Regions from separate parts of the Synechococcus sp. RC10B2 genome, predicted to be linked through region 1. Evidence: predicted binding sites of a transcription regulator. Region 1 holds the regulator's gene; each other region holds the start of a gene.

What was found. Region 1 encodes NtcA, which controls nitrogen genes in cyanobacteria. Its sites were predicted from a motif close to GTANCNNNNGNTAC; they were not measured.
Region 2: a site for NtcA is predicted at 2,087-2,100, ahead of glnA (type I glutamate--ammonia ligase). Genes of this name have one in related genera too.
Region 3: a site for NtcA is predicted at 2,503-2,516, ahead of NW855_RS09045 (ferredoxin--nitrite reductase). Genes of this name have one in related genera too.

What each region holds. Positions count from the first base shown of each region.
Region 1 covers NZ_JANSHO010000078.1:123,343-129,598, forward strand. Annotated here, with positions in the region: gene NW855_RS12415 (phycobiliprotein lyase) at 1-446, opposite strand, end outside; gene NW855_RS12420 (S41 family peptidase) at 469-1,782, opposite strand; gene petB (cytochrome b6) at 2,000-2,647, shown strand; gene petD (cytochrome b6-f complex subunit IV) at 2,725-3,237, shown strand; gene leuB (3-isopropylmalate dehydrogenase) at 3,380-4,525, shown strand; gene ntcA (global nitrogen regulator NtcA) at 4,641-5,315, opposite strand; gene NW855_RS12445 (M61 family metallopeptidase) at 5,582-6,256, shown strand, end outside.
Region 2 covers NZ_JANSHO010000072.1:603-6,858, reverse strand. Annotated here, with positions in the region: gene NW855_RS10560 (hypothetical protein) at 1-276, opposite strand, end outside; gene glnA (type I glutamate--ammonia ligase) at 539-1,963, opposite strand; gene trxB (thioredoxin-disulfide reductase) at 2,336-3,766, shown strand; gene purL (phosphoribosylformylglycinamidine synthase subunit PurL) at 3,833-6,133, opposite strand.
Region 3 covers NZ_JANSHO010000063.1:9,199-15,454, forward strand. Annotated here, with positions in the region: gene NW855_RS09040 (CmpA/NrtA family ABC transporter substrate-binding protein) at 1-859, opposite strand, end outside; gene NW855_RS09045 (ferredoxin--nitrite reductase) at 892-2,445, opposite strand; gene NW855_RS09050 (CAP domain-containing protein) at 2,638-3,783, opposite strand; gene NW855_RS09055 (hypothetical protein) at 3,790-3,945, opposite strand; gene NW855_RS09060 (ureidoglycolate lyase) at 4,075-4,404, opposite strand; gene NW855_RS09065 (IS256 family transposase) at 4,578-5,432, shown strand; gene NW855_RS09070 (transposase) at 5,383-5,808, shown strand; gene NW855_RS09075 (urease accessory protein UreD) at 5,758-6,256, opposite strand, start outside.

The DNA.
Region 1 (6,256 bases):
GATCCGGGATCGAAGCGGAAGCTGGCCACTATGGGGCGGTCTTCCTCATAGGCCCGATCCCGCAAGTAGTCGCCCTCCAGCCCACGGGGCCCTTCTCGCCGGGGCACGAAGAGCATGTTTAGCTCTTGCCCAGCCTCCTCCCCTTTTTCGGAAACCGTCTCAAACGCCAGGTGGAAGCCCAAAAACCCGTCCACACCGTGGTTGGGGTAGTTGTTGTCGGCCAGTACCTTCTCCTTGAGCTCAGGGGTGAGGGTGCGAATGGTGAAGTCGGTGCGCGAACGCTCCACCTCCCCTCGATCCAAATAGTGGTAGGTGCGCTCGGTGTGCCAGGCGCCAATGCAGCAGTTGAAGAAGTGGTGAAATTTTTGCAGGGCATTCATGCCAGAGGGATCGAGAGCAGGGCCAAGTGGACGGCTAAACCCGATCCTAAAACGAATCGCAGACAAACAGGCACTCCCCTTCTCCCCCTCAGGTGTTAGCTGCCGCTGGGATCCCCTGGGCCACCGACAAAGTCGCCCCCAACACTTCCAAAGCCCGCTGCAACTGCCCATCCTCAGGGCCGCCCAGGCTTTCTGCCGTCAGGGGAACAGGGCCCGCGGCCACCTCCACATCGGGCTGGATCCCTTGGCGATGAATGTCGTGGCCGTTGGGGGTGAGGTATTTGGCAGTGGTCACGGCCAGCCCCGAGCCGTCCGCCAGCTCCAGCAGGGATTGGATCAGCCCCTTGCCGAAGGTGCGCGTTCCCACCAGTTGCGCCCGTCCGCTGTCCTGCAACGCCCCCGCCAAGACTTCGCTGGCGCTGGCACTGCCCTGGTTCACTAAGACGACCAAGGGGGCTGCCGTGAGGACTTCGCCGGTGGCGGGAATGCCGTCCTGAATGCCGTAGCGATCCGTCACTCGCACGATGTCGCCTTTGGGGATCCAAAAGCGAGCAATCTCAATGGCCGCCTGCAGTAACCCTCCGGGGTTGTTGCGCAGATCGAGGATGTAGCCCCGCACTCCTCGCGCTTCTGCGGCCTGGATGGCCTGACGCACTTGAGCGGCGGCATTGCCGTTAAACTGGCTGAGGCGGATGTAGGCTACCTCCCCCTGGGGCAGCTTGAAAAAACCGGTGCGCACCGGGTTGATCAGGATGGACTGCCGCACCAGCTCCACCTCCCAGATGCGCTCCTGCCGCCTTAGCCGTAGGCTAACGGTTGTGCCGCTGGGGCCGCGCATGCGTTCTGCCACCTCATCCAAGCTCAGCCCTGCCACTGGCACCTGATCCACCGCCAGGATCTCATCTTGAGGTTGGATCCCGGCCCGCTCGGCAGGAGTCCCCTCCATTGGGGCGATGACCCGTACTGCCCCCTGCCCGTCGATGGCAATCTGGAGGCCGACGCCGCTCAACTCGCCAGCAGTGGAAGTCTGCAGGCTGAGGTAGTGCTCCCTGTCCAAAAAGCGGGTGTAGGGATCCCCCAGAGTTGCCAGCATCTCCTCGATGGCCCGGTAGGTCTCTTGCCGATCCTTCAGGGGCCGAGAGAGAAAGCGCTGGCGCACCTGCCACCAGTTCTGTCCGTTGAAACCCGGATCCACGTAGGCCCGATCCACATAGGCCCACGCCTGCGCCAGCAGTTGCTGCTCTTCCCCCCAGCGGCTGGCCTGCACCTGACAGGCGCCAATGCCCAAACTCGCCCAGAGCAGGCACCCTAGCAACAAAACTCGGACAGCCTGGCGTAACCCCCATCCGATCCCCAACCCTCTGCAACTGCTTTCCCCAGATCTCGGCTTCTGCGCAATCATCGGATCCCAAACTGAAGAAGAAGCTAAGAAATACTAAGAAACGTGAACAAGATGAGACATCAGCAGGCGTTTGGGCTGTTGGTGTAGGGATCCCTGTCTCAAAGCTGAGCCCGACTTCATGATCGTGTTAACGATCGTGTTAACGAATTGTGTTACAGTGCTATAGGGAGTGGGCCCGCCCCGCCCTGGATATCCAACTCTAAAAATTGCAGGCATCATGAGCAAAGTTTACGACTGGCTAGACGAGCGGCTGGAGATCACGCCTTTCGTCGATGACGCAACCGGAAAATTCATTCCGCCCCACGTTAACATCTTCTACTGCCTCGGCGGCATCACGCTGGTGTGCTTCCTCATTCAGTTTGCCACCGGCTTTGCCATGACTTTTTACTACCGTCCAACGGTGGCCGAGGCTTTTGAATCGGTCAACTACATCATGACCCAGGTCAACTTCGGCTGGCTGCTGCGCTCCATCCACCGCTGGAGTGCTTCCATGATGGTGTTGATGATGATTCTACACACCTTCCGGGTTTACCTGACGGGGGGGTTCAAGAAGCCGCGCGAGCTGACCTGGGTAACCGGCGTGATCTTGGCGGTACTGACGGTTTCCTTTGGGGTTACCGGTTACTCCCTGCCTTGGGATCAGGTGGGCTATTGGGCAGTCAAGATCGTCTCCGGGGTGCCCAGTGCCATTCCGGTGGTGGGGGATGCCCTGGTCCAGCTTATCCGCGGCGGCGAGGCAGTTGGCCAAGCCACCCTCACCCGTTTCTACAGCCTGCACACCTTTGTGTTGCCTTGGCTGACGGCGGTCTTCATGACGATGCACTTTCTGATGATCCGCCGCCAGGGCATCTCCGGGCCTTTGTGATCCCAAACCGGTTCTTGTGAGCCGGGCACCCTGGATGCATCTTTTCAGAACTTTTGCCCTAGACAAGGAGAATGGCTATGCCGGTCTCAAAGCAAGTGATAGCAACCGAGGCGATTACCCGCAAAGTTGACCTAGACAATCCCAAAGTTTTGGCCAAGCTGAAGAAGAACATGGGCCACATGACCTACGGGGAGCCCGCTTGGCCCAACGATTTGCTCTTTATGTTCCCGGTGGTGATCCTGGGCACTATTGGGGTGATTGTCGGCCTGGCGGTCATGGATCCGGCGGGTGTCGGCGAGCCGGCGGATCCCTTTGCCACGCCGCTGGAAATTCTGCCGGAGTGGTATCTCTACCCCGCGTTTCACATTTTGCGCATTGCTCCCAACAAGCTCTTGGGCATTGCCCTGATGTCGGCCATTCCGGTCGGCCTTCTGTTTGTGCCTTTCATCGAAAACGTCAACAAGTTTCAGAATCCGCTGCGCCGCCCCGTGGCGACGACGGTGTTTTTGATCGGCACCTTGGTCACCCTCTATTTGGGCATTGGCGCCACCTTGCCTCTGGATAAGTGGGTCACCCTGGGCCTGTTCTAGAGGGCAGAATATCGGCTTGATAACTCTGAGTGCAGCAGGCCGGTGGCCGGGCTGCACTTTTTTTGGACGTGGGGGACTTTTCGGCAAACCTGGGGGCCAAGGGATGGTAATATCGCTACGCATTCTTTTGCTGTGACCGCCCATGAGCGTTCCTTCCTCTGCTGTCCGAACCTATCGGATTACAGCCCTGGCCGGAGATGGGATCGGTCCTGAAATCATGCAGGTGGGGCGGGCGGTTTTGGATGCGGTTGCCGCTCAGGTGGGGTTTTCCCTCCAGTGGCAGGAGGGCTTGATTGGCGGGGCCGCCTACGAAGCCACGGGGGATCCCTTGCCGCCAGAGACCTTGAAAATGGCCCAGGAGAGCGATGCTGTTTACTTGGCGGCAGTTGGCGACTTTAAGTACGACACCCTGCCGCGGGAGAAGCGCCCTGAGCGGGCTTTGTTGGGCTTGCGGGCGGGCCTGGGGCTGTTTGCCAACTTGCGCCCGGTGAAGATCTTTCCGCAACTGGTGCAGGCCTCTTCCCTCAAGCCGGAGGTGGTTGCCGGGATCGACCTGGTGGTGGTGCGGGAGCTCACCGGCGGCATCTACTTCGGCCAACCCAAAGGGATCTTCACAGATGCCAAGGGATCCCGGCGGGGTGTGAACACCATGGCCTACAGCGAGGCGGAGGTGGATCGCATTGCCCGTGTGGCTTTTGAACTGGCCCGCAAACGCCGGCGCAAGCTCTGCTCGGTGGATAAAGCCAATGTCCTGGAAGTGTCACAACTGTGGCGGGAGCGGGTTACCGCCATTGCGGCTGAGTACCCCGACGTGGAGCTGTCCCACCTGTACGTCGATAATGCTGCCATGCAGTTGGTGCGCTGGCCCAAGCAGTTTGACGTCATTCTCACGGAGAACCTCTTCGGGGATATCCTCTCCGACGAGGCGGCGATGCTGACCGGGTCCATCGGCATGTTGCCCTCTGCCTCTTTGGGATCCTCTGGCCCTGGGGTGTACGAACCCGTACACGGGTCAGCCCCGGATATTGCCGGACAAGACAAGGCCAACCCCATTGCCCAGGTGCTCTCCGGGGCAATGCTGCTGCGCTACTCCTTGGATCAGCCCCAGGCTGCCGACCGCATCGAACAGGCCGTCGAGGCGGTTTTGGCCCAGGGCTACCGCACTGCCGACATCTACTCTGAGGGGATGACCCTCGTCGGCTGTCGGGAAATGGGGGAAAAGATCTTGGCTGCTCTGGCCCAGCAGCAAGCCTCCCCCCAAGGATCGCTCTCAGCCCCTGGTGGTTGAGGGGAGGTTCCCTCGTCGCTGCCCTGCCCTGGTGGCACGGCTACTCCTCTCCCAGAGGGAGGGATTGTCCCGACTGGTAAATTCCTGGAAACGGCCCTAGGGGCAGCTTCTCCCCCTAGGCAAAGCGATGGCCAAGCTGCATTGGGTCGTGGACGGTGATCTTTTTCTTGTGGATGGAAATGTAGTTCTTCTTGCGCAGCTCCCCCAACAGACGAGTGATGGTGACGCGAGTGGAGCCGATCGCTTCCGCAATGGCCTGGTGGGATAGCTTGAGATCGATGGTGACTCCATTGGGGCCGGGCACCCCGAAGTCGCGGCAGAGGATCAGTAGAAAGCTGACCAGACGGGATCCCATGTCGCGGTGGGCCAGCGTCTCGATCATCATCTCCGTCTGCAAGATGCGGGAAGACAGGCTCCTGAGGAGCAACATGGAGAGCTCAGCGTTCTCCCGCAAGGATTTTTCCACCTGTTCGATGGGCAGAGAGAGCAGCTGGACGCGGGTAAAGGCCACCGCGTGATAGAAGCGGTCGGAGCGCTGCCCCGTGATGAAGGAGAGCACCCCAAAGATGCTGTTTTCCCGCAGGAGAGCGACGGTAATTTCTTCCCCCATTTCGTAGACCCGCGAGAGCTTGACAGCTCCTTTCACCAAAAAGTAAACCCGCTCCGCCGGATCCCCAGGAAAGAAGATGGTCTTACCGCGCTCAAACGTTTCGATAACCGGAGGATGGTGAGGCCCTCCCAACTGTTTGAAGGCTGCAACCAGAGATTTTTCTGCAATGGCCACTGCCATATTCTTCAACCTTTTAAGGTCAGTTTATCCCTTAGAATCAACCCAACAAGATCAGCCAGGAGTGCCGGGGTTGAGCTGCCCGCTATTGACCCAAGCCACCCTTGACTCAAAAATGACCTCGGCGGCAAGATTATCCTAAGCTAAAAGACTCTGCTTGGATATCTTTGTAGCAGGAGCTACATCTTTGAAGTCTTGTCTCCTGTCCAAGATATGCCTCTAGCGCACTGTTTTGGGACGGTGCAGGCGGGAGGTGCGAGGAAAGTTATATGGGGATCGCGCAGGGTGGGGTTGCCGCCCCTTCTCAGCTAAGCCGTCAGCATTTCACGGTGCGGATGCCGGAGCCGGCCAATCACCTTTTGGAGGTGGAACTACAGATCCAAGAGGTGGATCCAGAAGTACCTCTGCAACTGCGGCTGCCGGTGTGGACGCCGGGATCCTACCTGGTGCGGGAATATGCCCGCCATGTGCAAGAGTTTCAGGCAGCAACGGAGCAAGGGATCCCTTTGGCCTGGCGGAAGGTAGATAAGCACACTTGGGAGATCGAGCCGCCCCGCTGTTCGGCTGTCGCGATCCGCTATCGGGTCTACGCCTACGAGCTGACGGTGCGCACCAACCATTTGGATCTCACCCACGCCTACTTCAACGGGGCGGCGCTCTTTCTCTACGTGCCCGGTCGCGAGCGGGAGCCCTACACCTTGACGATAATCCCTCCCAAACCCGACTGGCACGTCGCCACCAGTTTGCGACCTTTGAGGTCTTCTTCTGAGGATGCTGCTTCCGGCCAGTCTTTTGTGGCGGCAGACTACGACGAGCTGGTGGATAGCCCGGTGGAGGTGGGCCTGCACCAGTTGCGGTCGTTTGCGGTGGAAGGGATCCCTCACTACTTCGTGGTCTGGGGAGCGGGCACCCTAAATTTGGAGCAAGCGGTGGCCGATGCCGAG
Region 2 (6,256 bases), on a different contig from region 1:
AACGTCGTGGAACAAGGGAACTTCTGGGTGCAGCCGAAAATGAGGTAGCCGTAGGTCTTCGCAATAGGCCCAGAAAACAGAAAAGTAATACCCTCTCTCTCTTCTTCTTCTTCTGGAAGCCTTCCAGCTGTAGTCAAAGATGGCGATTTCGGTTCCATCGTTCAGTCGTTTGAACATCGAGTTGTAGAAACGAGCGCCGCTTCGTTGGAATAGCTCAAAGCCAGCCTGAAGCAAGCGGGAGCGGATCCCTTCGGGTAGCTCTGCTGAAGACGACATGCCCAGGCTCCTGGCCACCTGCTCCAAAGCTTCCCGACGCTTCTTCTCTAGATAGTCACCTAGATAGACGACAAGCGCCAGAAGGCCTAAGAGAATAAGGACCCAAATAATAAGCGATCCCATCCAAACCCCCCCTGAGTTTGTAAACTCAGCACCCCCATCCAGAGTACCATAGCAGGCACAAAAAAGGGATCCCTCCAGCAAGAAGGGATCCCGTTCAAAAGCCTTGGTCGAGAACTAATGCTTTAGATGAAAACCTCGATTAGGCGTCGAAATAGAGGGCAAACTCGTAGGGGTGAGGCCGCAGATTAATGGGGTTGATCTCGTTGTCAATTTTGTACTCGATGTAGGCCTCGATGAGATCTTCGGTAAAGACACCTCCCTCCAACAAGAAAGCGTGATCCTTCTGCAGGTTTTCCAGAGCATCCAGCAGGGATCCGGGCGTGGAGGGGATCTTGGCCAGCTCGTCTGGCTCTAGATCGTAGATGTCTTTGTCGAGAGGCTCGCCGGGGTGGATCTTGTTCTTGATCCCGTCCAAGCCAGCCATCAGCATAGCCGAGAAGGCAAGGTAAGGGTTGCAGGTGGCATCGGGGCAGCGAAACTCCAGCCGCTTGGCCTTGGGATTTTTGCCCGTGACCGGAATGCGAATGGAAGCCGAGCGGTTGCCCTGCGAGTAGGCCAGGTTTACCGGCGCCTCAAACCCGGGCACCAAGCGCTTGTAGGAGTTGGTGGTGGGATTGGTGAAGGCCAGGATGGCCGGGGCGTGCTTGAGCAGGCCGCCGATGTAGTAGAGAGCCGTTTCGCTGAGATCGGCATAGTTGCCCTCTTGGTAGAACAGGGGCTGACCGTCTTTCCAGAGGGACTGGTGCGTGTGCATGCCGCTGCCGTTGTCATTGAAGAGGGGCTTGGGCATGAACGTCACCGTCTTGCCGTGCTTGCGAGCCACGTTCCGGATCACGTACTTGTAAATCATCATGTAGTCGGCAGCCGTGATCAGATCGGCAAAGCGGTAGCCCAGCTCCCCTTGCCCGCCGGTAGCCACCTCGTGGTGGTGCTTCTCGATAGGCACCCCCAACTTGGCCATCGTCAGCAGCATCTCGGTGCGGAGGTCTTGATGAGCATCGGTAGGCGGGACGGGGAAATAGCCTTCTTTGTAGCGCGGCTTGTAACCGAGGTTGCCCCCTTTCTCCTCCCGGCCTGAGTTCCAGCGGCCCTCAATGGAATCGACGAAGTAGTAGCCGGCGTTCTGAGTTTGGTCAAACCGTACATCTTCAAAGATGAAAAACTCCGCCTCGGGCCCAAAGTAAGCCGTATCGGCAATGCCTGTCGATTGCAGGTAAGCCACAGCCCGCATGGCCAGGCTCCGAGGACAACGGCTGTAGGGCTGGCCGGTGCGGGGTTCAATGATGCTACAGATGAGGCTGAGGGTGGGCACTTGGAAAAAGGGGTCGATCCAGGCCGTTTTGGGGTCTGGCACCATGTACATGTCTGACTCGTTGATCGCTTTCCAACCCCGGATGCTGGAGCCATCAAAGGGCAGCCCTTCGCTAAAAACTTGCTCCGTCAGCATTGAAGAGTGGAAGGAGACATGCTGCCAGGTGCCGAAGATGTCCACAAACTTGAGATCCACCATCTGGACATCGTTGTCCTGGATCATCTGAAGCACATCTTGGGGCGTGGATGCCATTACTCTCTCCTGATTGGGTTGCGGTTGAGACTGGGGTAATCAAAGGTAGACGGGATCCCCACGCTTCGACTTGAATGGGCCAAAAGCGCTCACCCATCCTAGAAAGGCCGATCTCAGCATTTTGTAGTTTCTGATACGAAATTGCCCTGGCTTTGGCCTTCTGCTCCAGAGGTTGGCCATCGCGCCTCTCAGCCAGGCGTTTCTGCCCTGTTGTCCTCCAGACAGAGACAAAACCCTGTCCCCCTAGCTAGAGGAAAGCGAAAATGGGACTAACAAGCTCCAGCCTCGCCGAGGGTACCAGCTCGTGTTAGGCTAAAACGTAGTCGTTATGAGTTTGGTTTAGTTTTCAGCAACAGCAAGGAGCGACATCGGATGACAGAGCAAAGTCGGGTTGAGAACGTGGTGATTATTGGTTCTGGCCCTGCTGGGTTTACGGCGGCCATTTATGCCGGGCGTGCCAACCTGAAGCCGGTTGTGTTTGAGGGGTTTCAGGTGGGCGGGATCCCGGGCGGGCAGTTGATGACCACCACCGAGGTGGAGAACTTTCCGGGTTTTCCCGAGGGCATCAGTGGCCCCCAACTGATGAAAAACATGCGTGCCCAGGCGCAGCGGTGGGGGGCAGAGCTTTACCCCGAGGACGTCACCTTTGTGGATCTGAGCCAGCGGCCTTTTGTGGTTCGCTCTGACGAACGGGAAGTGCGCACCCACAGCCTGATTATTGCCACCGGGGCCACGGCCAAGCGCCTGCACTTGCCCGGAGAGGAGATCTACTGGAACCGGGGCATGTCGGCCTGCGCCGTCTGCGATGGGGCCATGCCCATGTTTAGGGGGGTGGAGCTGGTGGTCATTGGCGGCGGCGATACCGCCTGTGAGGAGGCCACCTACCTGACCAAGTTTGGATCCCATATCCACATGCTGGTGCGCAGTGGCAAGATGCGGGCCAGCAAGGCCATGCAAGACCGGGTGCTCAACCACCCCAAGATTACCGTCCACTGGCACACGGAGGCGGTGGAGGTTCTGGGCGACGGCCTGCGCCTGACGGGGGTGAAGGTGCGCAACAACCAGACGGGCGAGATCCGGGAGATGGCAGTGGGCGGCCTGTTCTACGCCATCGGCCACAAGCCCAACACCGACTTGTTCAAAGGGCAACTGGAACTGGATGAAGTGGGCTACATTGTCACCCGCCCAGGATCTGTAGCCACCAGTGTAGAGGGCGTGTTTGCCGCCGGGGATGTGCAGGATCACGAGTTTCGCCAGGCCATCACCGCTGCCGGCACCGGCTGTATGGCGGCCATGCTGGCGGAGCGCTGGCTCTCCGAACACGGCCTGGCACAGGAGTATCACGTCGTCCCTCAAAGCCATCTTGAGCCCGCTTCTGCCTCTGCTGTCGAGGTAGAGCCGGAGGGAGACTCGGCTGTTGAGGAGGCCAGTTTTGAGCAGGAGGTGCAAGATGACCTCGACTTCAGCCAGACCTGCCACGAGGGGAGCTATGCCCTGCGGCGGCTCTACCACGAAAGCGATCGCCTGCTGATGGTCAAGTACACCGCCCCCACCTGTGCCCCTTGTCATGCCCTCAAGCTGATCTTGAACAAGGTCATCGAAGAGTTTGCCGACAAGCTGCATGTGGTGGAGATCGACATCGAGAAAGACCCGGAGATCGCCGAGGCAGGGGGGGTCACCTGCACGCCGACGGTGCAGTTTTTCAAAAACAAGGAGCTGGTGGCTCAGGTGGTGGGTGTCAAGCCCAAGTCCCACTACCGGGAGGTGATCCAGGCCAATTTGTCTGAGGCAAAATCAGCTTGAGGTAGTCCCCCTCACCCCCGGCCCCTCTCCCAGCCCCTCTCCCTGAGGGAGAGGGGAGCTAGGCGGCTAGTCGGCAAAGGCGCTGTAGTAGGCACCCTGCAGGGCGGCCAAAGAGACTGACAACAGGGGATCCCCTTCTGCAGTAGTCACCACCAAGGGATCCGCTGGCCCGCCCACCTCTCCTAGAAGCTGCCACTGGCCGGGAAGCTGCGACTCTAGGTAGGCTTCCCAAGGGGAGCGCTGGGCTGGATCGACGGAAACGAGGATGCGGCTGGATCCCTCGCCAAAGAGGGCCTGATCCCAGCGCAGGGATCCAGGAGCTAGGGAGACGCTGGCGCCGCGGCCCCCACTCAGGCAGGCTTCTGCCAAGGCCACCGCCAGCCCTCCCTCGCTGCAGTCGTGGGCGGAGCGCACCCACCCCTGGCGGATGCCGTGGCGGCAGGCCCCTTGCACGCGCTTTTCCAGCTCCAGATCCACGGGGGCAGGACGACCCGTGACCTTGTTGTAGATTGCCGCCAAATACTCGCTGCCGCCCAGGCTGGTGACGGCCTGGGATCCCAAGAGGTAGACGAGATCCCCTTCTTGCTGCCACCCCTGGCCACAGATGCATTTCAAGTCCGGAATGAGACCCACCATGCCGATGACAGGAGTGGGGTAGATGGCCTGGGATCCCTTCTCGTTGTAGAGGGAGACGTTCCCCCCGGTTACCGGCGTGCCCAGGGTGCGGCAGGCATCCCCAATCCCCCGACAGGCCAGGGCCAACTGCCAGTACACCACCGGATTTTCCGGGTTGCCGAAGTTAAGGTTGTCGGTTACGGCCAAGGGATCCGCCCCCACGCAGGAGAGGTTGCGGGCGGCTTCGGCCACCGCAGCTTTGGCCCCCTCATAGGGATCCAGGTACACCCAGCGACCATTGCCGTCTACGGTGGCGGCAATCGCCTTGCGGGAAGCCTGCAGGGGTGGCACTTCGCCTACGCCAAATTTCTGGGGGCGGATGCGGATGACTGCCGCATCTCCCTGTCCCGGCCAAAGGACGGTGTTGTTTTGCACCTGGTGGTCGTACTGGCGATAGATCCAGGCTTTGCTGGCCAGGGTGGGGCGGGCCAAAAGCTGCAGCAGCACCTCTTGCCAGGCCAGCGTTGCCTGACCTAGGTGAATCCCTTCGCGATCGCAGGGGGGTAGAGTGGCGGGATCCCATTGCCATGCCGCTTGCACATACTCCGGCGGCTCTGGCAACAGGGGGCGGACGTAAACAGGAGTATCCTCCGCCAAGGCCCGCGCCGGCACCCTCACCACGCAGGATCCCTGGTGCCAGATCTCCACCAGCGGCTCGGCAATGACTTCTCCGGCCACGCTGGCCTGCAGGCCCCAGCGATGGAAGATCTCCATTACCTCCGCCTCGCGGCCTTTTTGCACCACCAGCAGCATCCGCTCCTGGGACTCCGAGAGCAAGTATTCCCAAGCCGCCATGCCGCTTTCCCGCGCCGGCACGCGGTCGAGGTCAAAGCGGATCCCCACCCCTCCTTTGGCGGCCATCTCTGCGGTGGAGCAGGTGATCCCGGCTGCCCCCATGTCCTGGGCCGCCACCACCGCTCCCGTGGCAAAGGCCTCCAGGCAGGCCTCGATGAGACATTTGCCCAGAAAGGGATCCCCCACCTGCACCGCCGGCCGATCCTGCTGCGCGTCCTCCTTGAGCTCGGCGCTGGCAAAGCTGGCCCCGCGGATCCCGTCCCGCCCGGTGGTGGCGCCGACGTACAAGATCGGGTTGCCCACTCCCCGCGCTGCCGACTTCACCACCGCTGGCGTCTCCAAAAGCCCCAAAGCCATGACGTTGACTAGGGGGTTGCCGCTGTAGCAGGGATCCACGGCCACTTCGCCCCCCACCGTGGGCACCCCCACGCAGTTGCCGTAGTGGGCGATCCCCTCCACCACTCTGGCCATCAAGCGGCGGTTGCGGGGATCCGTCAGCGGCCCAAAGCGCAGGGAGTTCAAGAGCGCAATGGGGCGGGCGCCCAGGGTAAAGATATCCCGCAGGATGCCCCCCACCCCGGTGGCCGCCCCCTGGAAGGGTTCCACGGCGGAAGGATGGTTGTGGGACTCGATCTTAAAGGCCAGCCAGTCCCCATCCCCCAGATCCACCACGCCGGCATTTTCCCCCGGCCCCACCACCACCCGCTCGCCCGTGGTGGGAAAGTGCTTTAGCAGAGGGCGGGAGTTCTTGTAGCAGCAGTGCTCCGACCACATCACCCCAAACATGGCCAGCTCGGTGGGGTTGGGATCCCGGCCCAGTTGCTGCTGGATCTGGCGGTATTCCTCTGGGGAAAGGCCGTGGGCTTTCAGGTCTGGCGGGGCAGAAGCGGAGGTCATAGCGTTCAAGGTTTACCTAATTCGCCAGGAAGGCCTGCCCTGTACCCCCCTATATCCCCCCGTACACGGGGGGACTGGGGGGCCGGTCAGGGTCGGGATGAATGGCGAAGACACTCATGAACA
Region 3 (6,256 bases), on a different contig from region 1:
TCAACAGGGCAAGGGTGGCTTTCGGGTGCGCATCCACCCAGTCGGCCCGCAGGGCAAAGGCCTTTTCCGGGTGGTTGTTCCATAGCTCGCCGGTGGTGAGGGCACTATACCCCTCTTTTTGGTTCACCAGTTGGGCATTCCAAGGCTCGCCCACACAGAGGGCTTCCATGGTTCTGGATTTTATATTGGCCACCATCTGCGGCGGCGGCACCACAATGAGGGAGACATCGCGGGTGGGATCGATCCCGCCTGCGGCCAGCCAGTAGCGCATCCACATGTCGTGGGTACCGCCGGGGAAGGTCATCGCGCATTTGGGATCTTTGCCGGCAGCTCGAAGCTCGGCAAACTTGGCCTTGAGGGGGGAACTATCCAGGCCGATTTGCAAATCCCGATATTGGTTGGAAATGCTGATGCCCTGACCGTCCAGATTGAGACGGGCCAAAATGTACATAGGCACCGGCTTGCCATCGGTAACTTTGCCGGTGGTGATGAGGTAGGGCATGGGGGTGAGGATGTGTGCCCCATCGATGCCGCCGGCGGCGGATCCCAGCACCAAGTTGTCGCGGGTGGTGCCCCAAGAGGCCTGCTTGACCACCTCTACGTCCTTCATGCCGTACTTGTCAAAGAACCCCTTTTCTTTGGCGATGATCAGGGGGGCAGCGTCGGTGAGGGCGATAAATCCCAGCCTGGCTCGCGTGGTTTCTGGGGTATCAGCTTGAGCTACCCAGTAGCCCTGCCCCAAGGATTGGGATTGGGCGCGGGGGATCCCAGCCGTAGCTGCTCCAGCCGCAAGGGCAGCTGCCCCAGCCAAAAACTGGCGACGGGAGATGGGAGAGGAAGTGTTGAATAGCTTAGACATCACAACCTCCAAAATTTCGAACGACGAACTGCCTAGTAGGTCATCAAGGGGGAAGCAGAGGTCTGAGCAGCCGAGGGATCACGACGCGGCCTGGCCCCGAAGTGCTCAATCAGTAGCTCCACCAAGACGGGCTTGAGGTCTTCGCAAGGGATCCCTTGGCGCACGCATTCGCCCAGCTTGGCGTCTTTGCCCACTTCTCCCCCCATGTAGATGTCCACCGCCTCCACCGGCTTGCCGTCCTTGCGAACGGTGGTGCCCATGAGGCCAATATCAGCCACCTGGGGCTGGCCGCAGGAGTTGGGACAGCCTGTCCAGTGGATGCGCACCGTTTGAGGAATCTCCAGCTCGGCTTCCAGCTCTTCCATCAGGGCCACGGCGCGGTTTTTGGTCTCGATGAGGGCAAAGTTGCAAAACTGGTTGCCCGTACAGGACACCAACCCCCGCTGCAAGGGTCCCGGGTTGGGGGAGAACTTTTTCAAGAGCGGCTCTTTGAGCAGGGGGGCCACCCGCGAGTCGGGCACATTGGGGATGAGCACGTTCTGCTCCACCGTTAGCCGCAGCTCCCCGGAGCCGTACACCTCCGCCAAGCGAGCCAGCTCCCTCATCTCCGGGACGTTGAGCCGCCCGACGGGCACGTGCAGGCCTACAAAGTTGAGGCCCAGTTGCTTTTGGGCGTGTACTCCCAGCAGATCCCGCTTGTGCCAGACCACCTCGTCTTTTTCCGCCGCTCTGGGCAGAGGGTGGCCAATCTGCTGCTCCACCGCCACCCGAAACTTCTCCAGGCCCCACTCGTCAATGAGCCACCTCAGCCGCGCCTTTTGCCGGTTGGCCCGCAGGCCGTGATCCCGATAGACCAGCAGCACCGCCTCACATAGAGGAACCACATCGCGGGGATCTACCCAAACGTCCAGCCCGATGGCCTCGGCACAGCGGCGGGCCGAAAAAAAGCCTCCCACCAAGACGTTGAAGCCCAGCTTGCCCTCTTTGAAAGCAGGCACAAAAGCCAGGTCATTGATCTCGGCATGCACCGAGTTGTCGCGACAACCGCAGATGGCGATGTTGAACTTGCGCGGCAGGTTGGTGAAGGAAGGGTTGCCCTCGCCGTTGTTGGTTACCATGTCCTGCACTTTGCGGGTGAGGCCGCGCACGTCGATCAGCTCATCCGGGTCGATACCGGCCAGAGGGGATCCCGTGATGTTGCGCACGTTGTCCATGCCTGACTGGATGCTGGTCAGGCCCACCTCCTTGAGTTGCCGCAGAACCTGAGGCATGTCCTCAATGGGAATGCCCCGCAGTTGCAGGTTTTGCCGAGTGGTGATGTCGGCTACGCCATCTTGGCCGTAGGGGCGGAGGATCTCGGCCAACTTGCGCATTTGGCCGCTGGTCAGGATCCCATTGGGCAGGCGCAGCCGCAGCATGAACTTGCCAGGGGTGCGCTTGCGAAAGAAGATCCCCAGCCACTTGAGGCGGTGATCCCGGTCGTCTTCAGGAATGTTCTCCCAACCCATCCGGGCAAACGCCTCCAGCTCGGCCTTGACCGCCAGCCCATCCTTTTCGCTTTTGAGGCGTTCAAATTGGTTCGCCATGATCGCTGCCGTGGGGTGAACACTAGCTACCCTAGCAATGACGAACCGTTAACTTTGGTATTGGCAGTTACGCTTTGTAACAGGTTATGCAGTTTTGTCATTCTCGAATTGCGCTTTATGCATAAAGTCAGGCTTCCAGGAGCAGCAGACCCCTCTTTCCCCTTTGGGAAAGGGGCTGGGGGTGAGGAAAAGCTAGTTGAGAGGGTTGAAAGAGTCGAAAGGCTCCCTCTGCCAGAGGAAACGGGGCGGGATCCCCAGCCCTTCGGTGAGGGGTGCGGGCCTTGGCGGCGCCTGAGGGTCGCAGTCGTAGAGGGTGGTGGTGTAGCGATAGGTGCGCGGCGGCCCACCCATGAGCCGGATGCCGCTGATCTCAAAGAGGTAGGGGCGATTGGGCTGAACGGATCCCACCGAGTAGGTGAGGGTTTCTAGGCCAAAGGCGGGATCCCCAACCCGGATATCTCCAACGGGCACCGGCTCACCTGTGACGGCATCGGTGATGCGGATTTGGGCTTGGCTGAGGTCAGACAGGCCGCCGCGGCTGGGCACCGAGAAAGACCAGCGGTAGGCAGACAAGGGCTGGCCGGAAAAGCCCTCCAGACGGTACAGGTAGCCGTCTCTTTCGGGGAAAGCAATAAACTCGGGATCCGGTACCGACTCGTCAAAGCCGAAGACCCAATTGGCATTGGCCTGGGTCACCCGCCCGGCCCGCGGGTCAAAGACGATGCCGTAGGCTCCTTGGGCATATTGGGGATAGAGGTTCCAGCGGCGATGCCCCACATCTACAAAGTTCTCTCGGCCCGGCTCGGCAAAGTAGATATCCACCTGGCGCGCCAACACCCGCCCTGGGTCGGGGCCGTTCAGCTCCAGAATGGGGCCAATCGCCAAGTTGCCAAAGCGGGATCCTGCCTCTCCAGCAGGGGTAAAGCAGCGCCAAGAGGGGGGCGGCTGGTGGCTGAGGGCGCCATTGGCCACCTGCATCAGGGCCGCCTGCTGAGCGGCCTCCAAGAATTCGGGATTGAGCTTCACCGGCGGCAACTCGTGCAACAGCCGCAGAAAGTTCAACCGATCCATCATCTTCTGGGCTGCTGCTGGGGTGAGGCGACCGGGATTGCAGATGGCAGCCTGAGGCTGCTCGGCGTAGATGGGACCAGCAAAGGTGCGGGTTTGGCGATCCAACTGGCAAAGAAAGCTAGCAATTGGCAGCTCCCCTGCCCGGGGAGGCTCTGGAGCCGTGGGGGATCCCTCCCCATTGCAGGCCGTCAAGAGACCAAGGCAGAGCAGAATGACCAGCCCTACCCCCCACCGCTGCTTTAAGCCAAGCAGCCGCTGCCAGCGCATGCAAAACTATCGGCCAGCGGGAGTGGGGGTGGGAGTGAGGCTAGGGGGGCTAACCGTGCTGCCGCTGCCCCCGTCGCAGGCAGACAACAGCCCTAGGCACAGGAACAGAGCCAGGGTGCTCAAGAGCTTGCCGGTTTCTGGGGTAGGTTGGAGTGTAGCCATAGTAACAAATCTCCAAGACGCCGCTGGGTTTGACCCCGTTTTATCACATAGGGGGGAGTGCCAAGGCTCCTGTCGTAGTGCTGCCACGGATCCCCCCACCTATTTGTCTTGGCTGCCGAATCTGGCTGCTCAAGGGATGATCTGAAACTCCAGGTTGTGGGTCTGGAGCAGGTCGATTGTCTCGTGGTTGGTGATGTTGGTGTCAGCCAGCTCCAGATTGTAGCAGTCGATAAACTCCTCGCCGTCGAAGTAGGGGCCAGCGTGCCAGGTGCCCAGCTCCAGTTTGATGAAGCAGTCGCCAGCCACTCGAAAAGCTTGAATCCCGTCCACCTGCAGCTCGTCGGCAGGCGGCGCGACGGCGATGAACCACTCCTTGCCGTGCAGGGATCCCAGGCACTGGGTGCAACGGGTGTGGCCGGTTATTTGGCTGAACTTGAGGCCAGGACGGAGCAAGCGCATGAGGTAAAAGCGGGGCTGGCCCTGATTCAAAACCAACTGGGCATCTTAGCTGTCGAAAGGCTTGTCGTCGGGAGCAGGGTAGATCGCCTGCCCGTAAGGGGCAAAGTTGGTAGTGTCGCGTATTTTGTGGGTTAAGCATGGAGGGCGGAATGGACCGAGAGGAGCTCAAGAGGTTGACCAAGGAGGAGATCAGCCGGCGCATCCGGGAAGGGGTCAAGGCCGTCATAGTGCTCCGCACCGCTTACGCGAACGAGCAGGTGTTGGAAGAAGAGATGACCGAGCACCTGGCTGCGGGTTACCGTGAGCGCACCCCAAGCCGCCGCGGGGAGCGGAACGGCTACTACACCCGGGACCTCATCACGCCGGCGGGCAGGATCGCCCAGCTCCGGGTACCCCGGGACCGGGAGGGGACTTTCCTGACCGAGGTCTTTGAGCGGTACAAGCGGATGACCGGAGAGGTGGAAGAAGCGGTGCTGGAGATGTACCTCCAAGGGGTCTCCACCCGCAAGGTAGCGGCCATCACGGAGGGCCTGTCCCGGGTGCGCATCGGTAAGGACGCGGTCTCCAGGGTAGCCCAGCGCTTGGAGGAGCTCTCCGCCTGGCGGGGCCGGCCTTTGGAGCTGGCCTACCCCTACCTCTACCTGGACGCGGCCTACTTCAAGGTGAACTGGGGCGGGCGGGTGGTGGACCTGGCCCTTCTGGTGGCGGTGGGGGTGAACGAAGAAGGCTACCGGGAAGTGCTGACGGTGGAGCCGGCGGGCGGGGAGCGGAAGGAGGCCTGGAGGAACCTGCTGAAGGGCCTGGTGGAGCGGGGGCTTCATGGGGTGAGGCTGGTCATTTCCGACGACCACCCTTCCATCCGCCAAGCGGTGATGGCGGAGCTTCCTGGGGCCAGCTGGCAGCGGTGCGTGGTGCACTTTATGCGGAACGTTTTAGCTCATGTGCCGCAGTCGGAGCGGCTCCCTCCAGGAGGTGTTTGTGGCGCGGCGGCGGGGCACGGCGGAATCTCTGGCCCGGGGGTTCGTTGAGCGCTACCGGGACCGGTTTAAGCGGGCGGTGGAGGTGTTTGCCCAGGGTCTGGGGGAGGCCCTGACCTACCTGGACTTTCCCAGCGGCCACCAGAGGCACATCAAGAGCACGAATGTGCTGGAGCGGCTTATCCGTGAGGTGAAGCGGCGGAGTTTCCCCGGCGAGGGGAGCCTGGTGAATCTGGCCACGGTGGTGATGCTGAGGGCCACGGAGGACTGGGCTTTCCGGCGTTATGGACATGGATCCGCTTTGGGCCGCGGAAGAGAAACCCACAAAAATTGCGACTTGACCTGTGGAGGACTTTTACGACAGCCTCTTACACGATTAAAGGGCGCTGCTATAGCGCATTACGTCTACGGCTGGAAGCCCCCTTAAGGCTCTTTCCTGACTCCAAATCTTTAGGGCCCTCTGGGTCACCTCCTTGTTCCCAATCCCCCTAAGAAAAGAGTGCCTGAACGCGGTAAGCCCCACTCCTAGAAGCCCGTTTTCCGTTTCCTCAAAGAAGGGGTGACTTTCCCAGTTCCAGAAACCGCACACAAGGTAGGGGTGACCCTCTAGAACCCCTGGGTGGTTTGGACCCAGCTCCTCAGGAAGGAGCTCCAAAGCGTCCATATAAAAGGGAACCTGGCCGAAAATCGCCGTTCGGGCGCGAATCCACTTAAACTTTCCCACTTCTCCTCTAGCTAATCTCCCTAGGGCATACATTTCCATCCAGCTAAAAGACGCTTCCGTTCCCAAACTCACCTCCATCCTTTGGTCCAAGGCCGAGGCGGGGTAGGGAATGGTGAGGCCGGGGTAGTACTCCAAAAAGCCTTCCACCCGA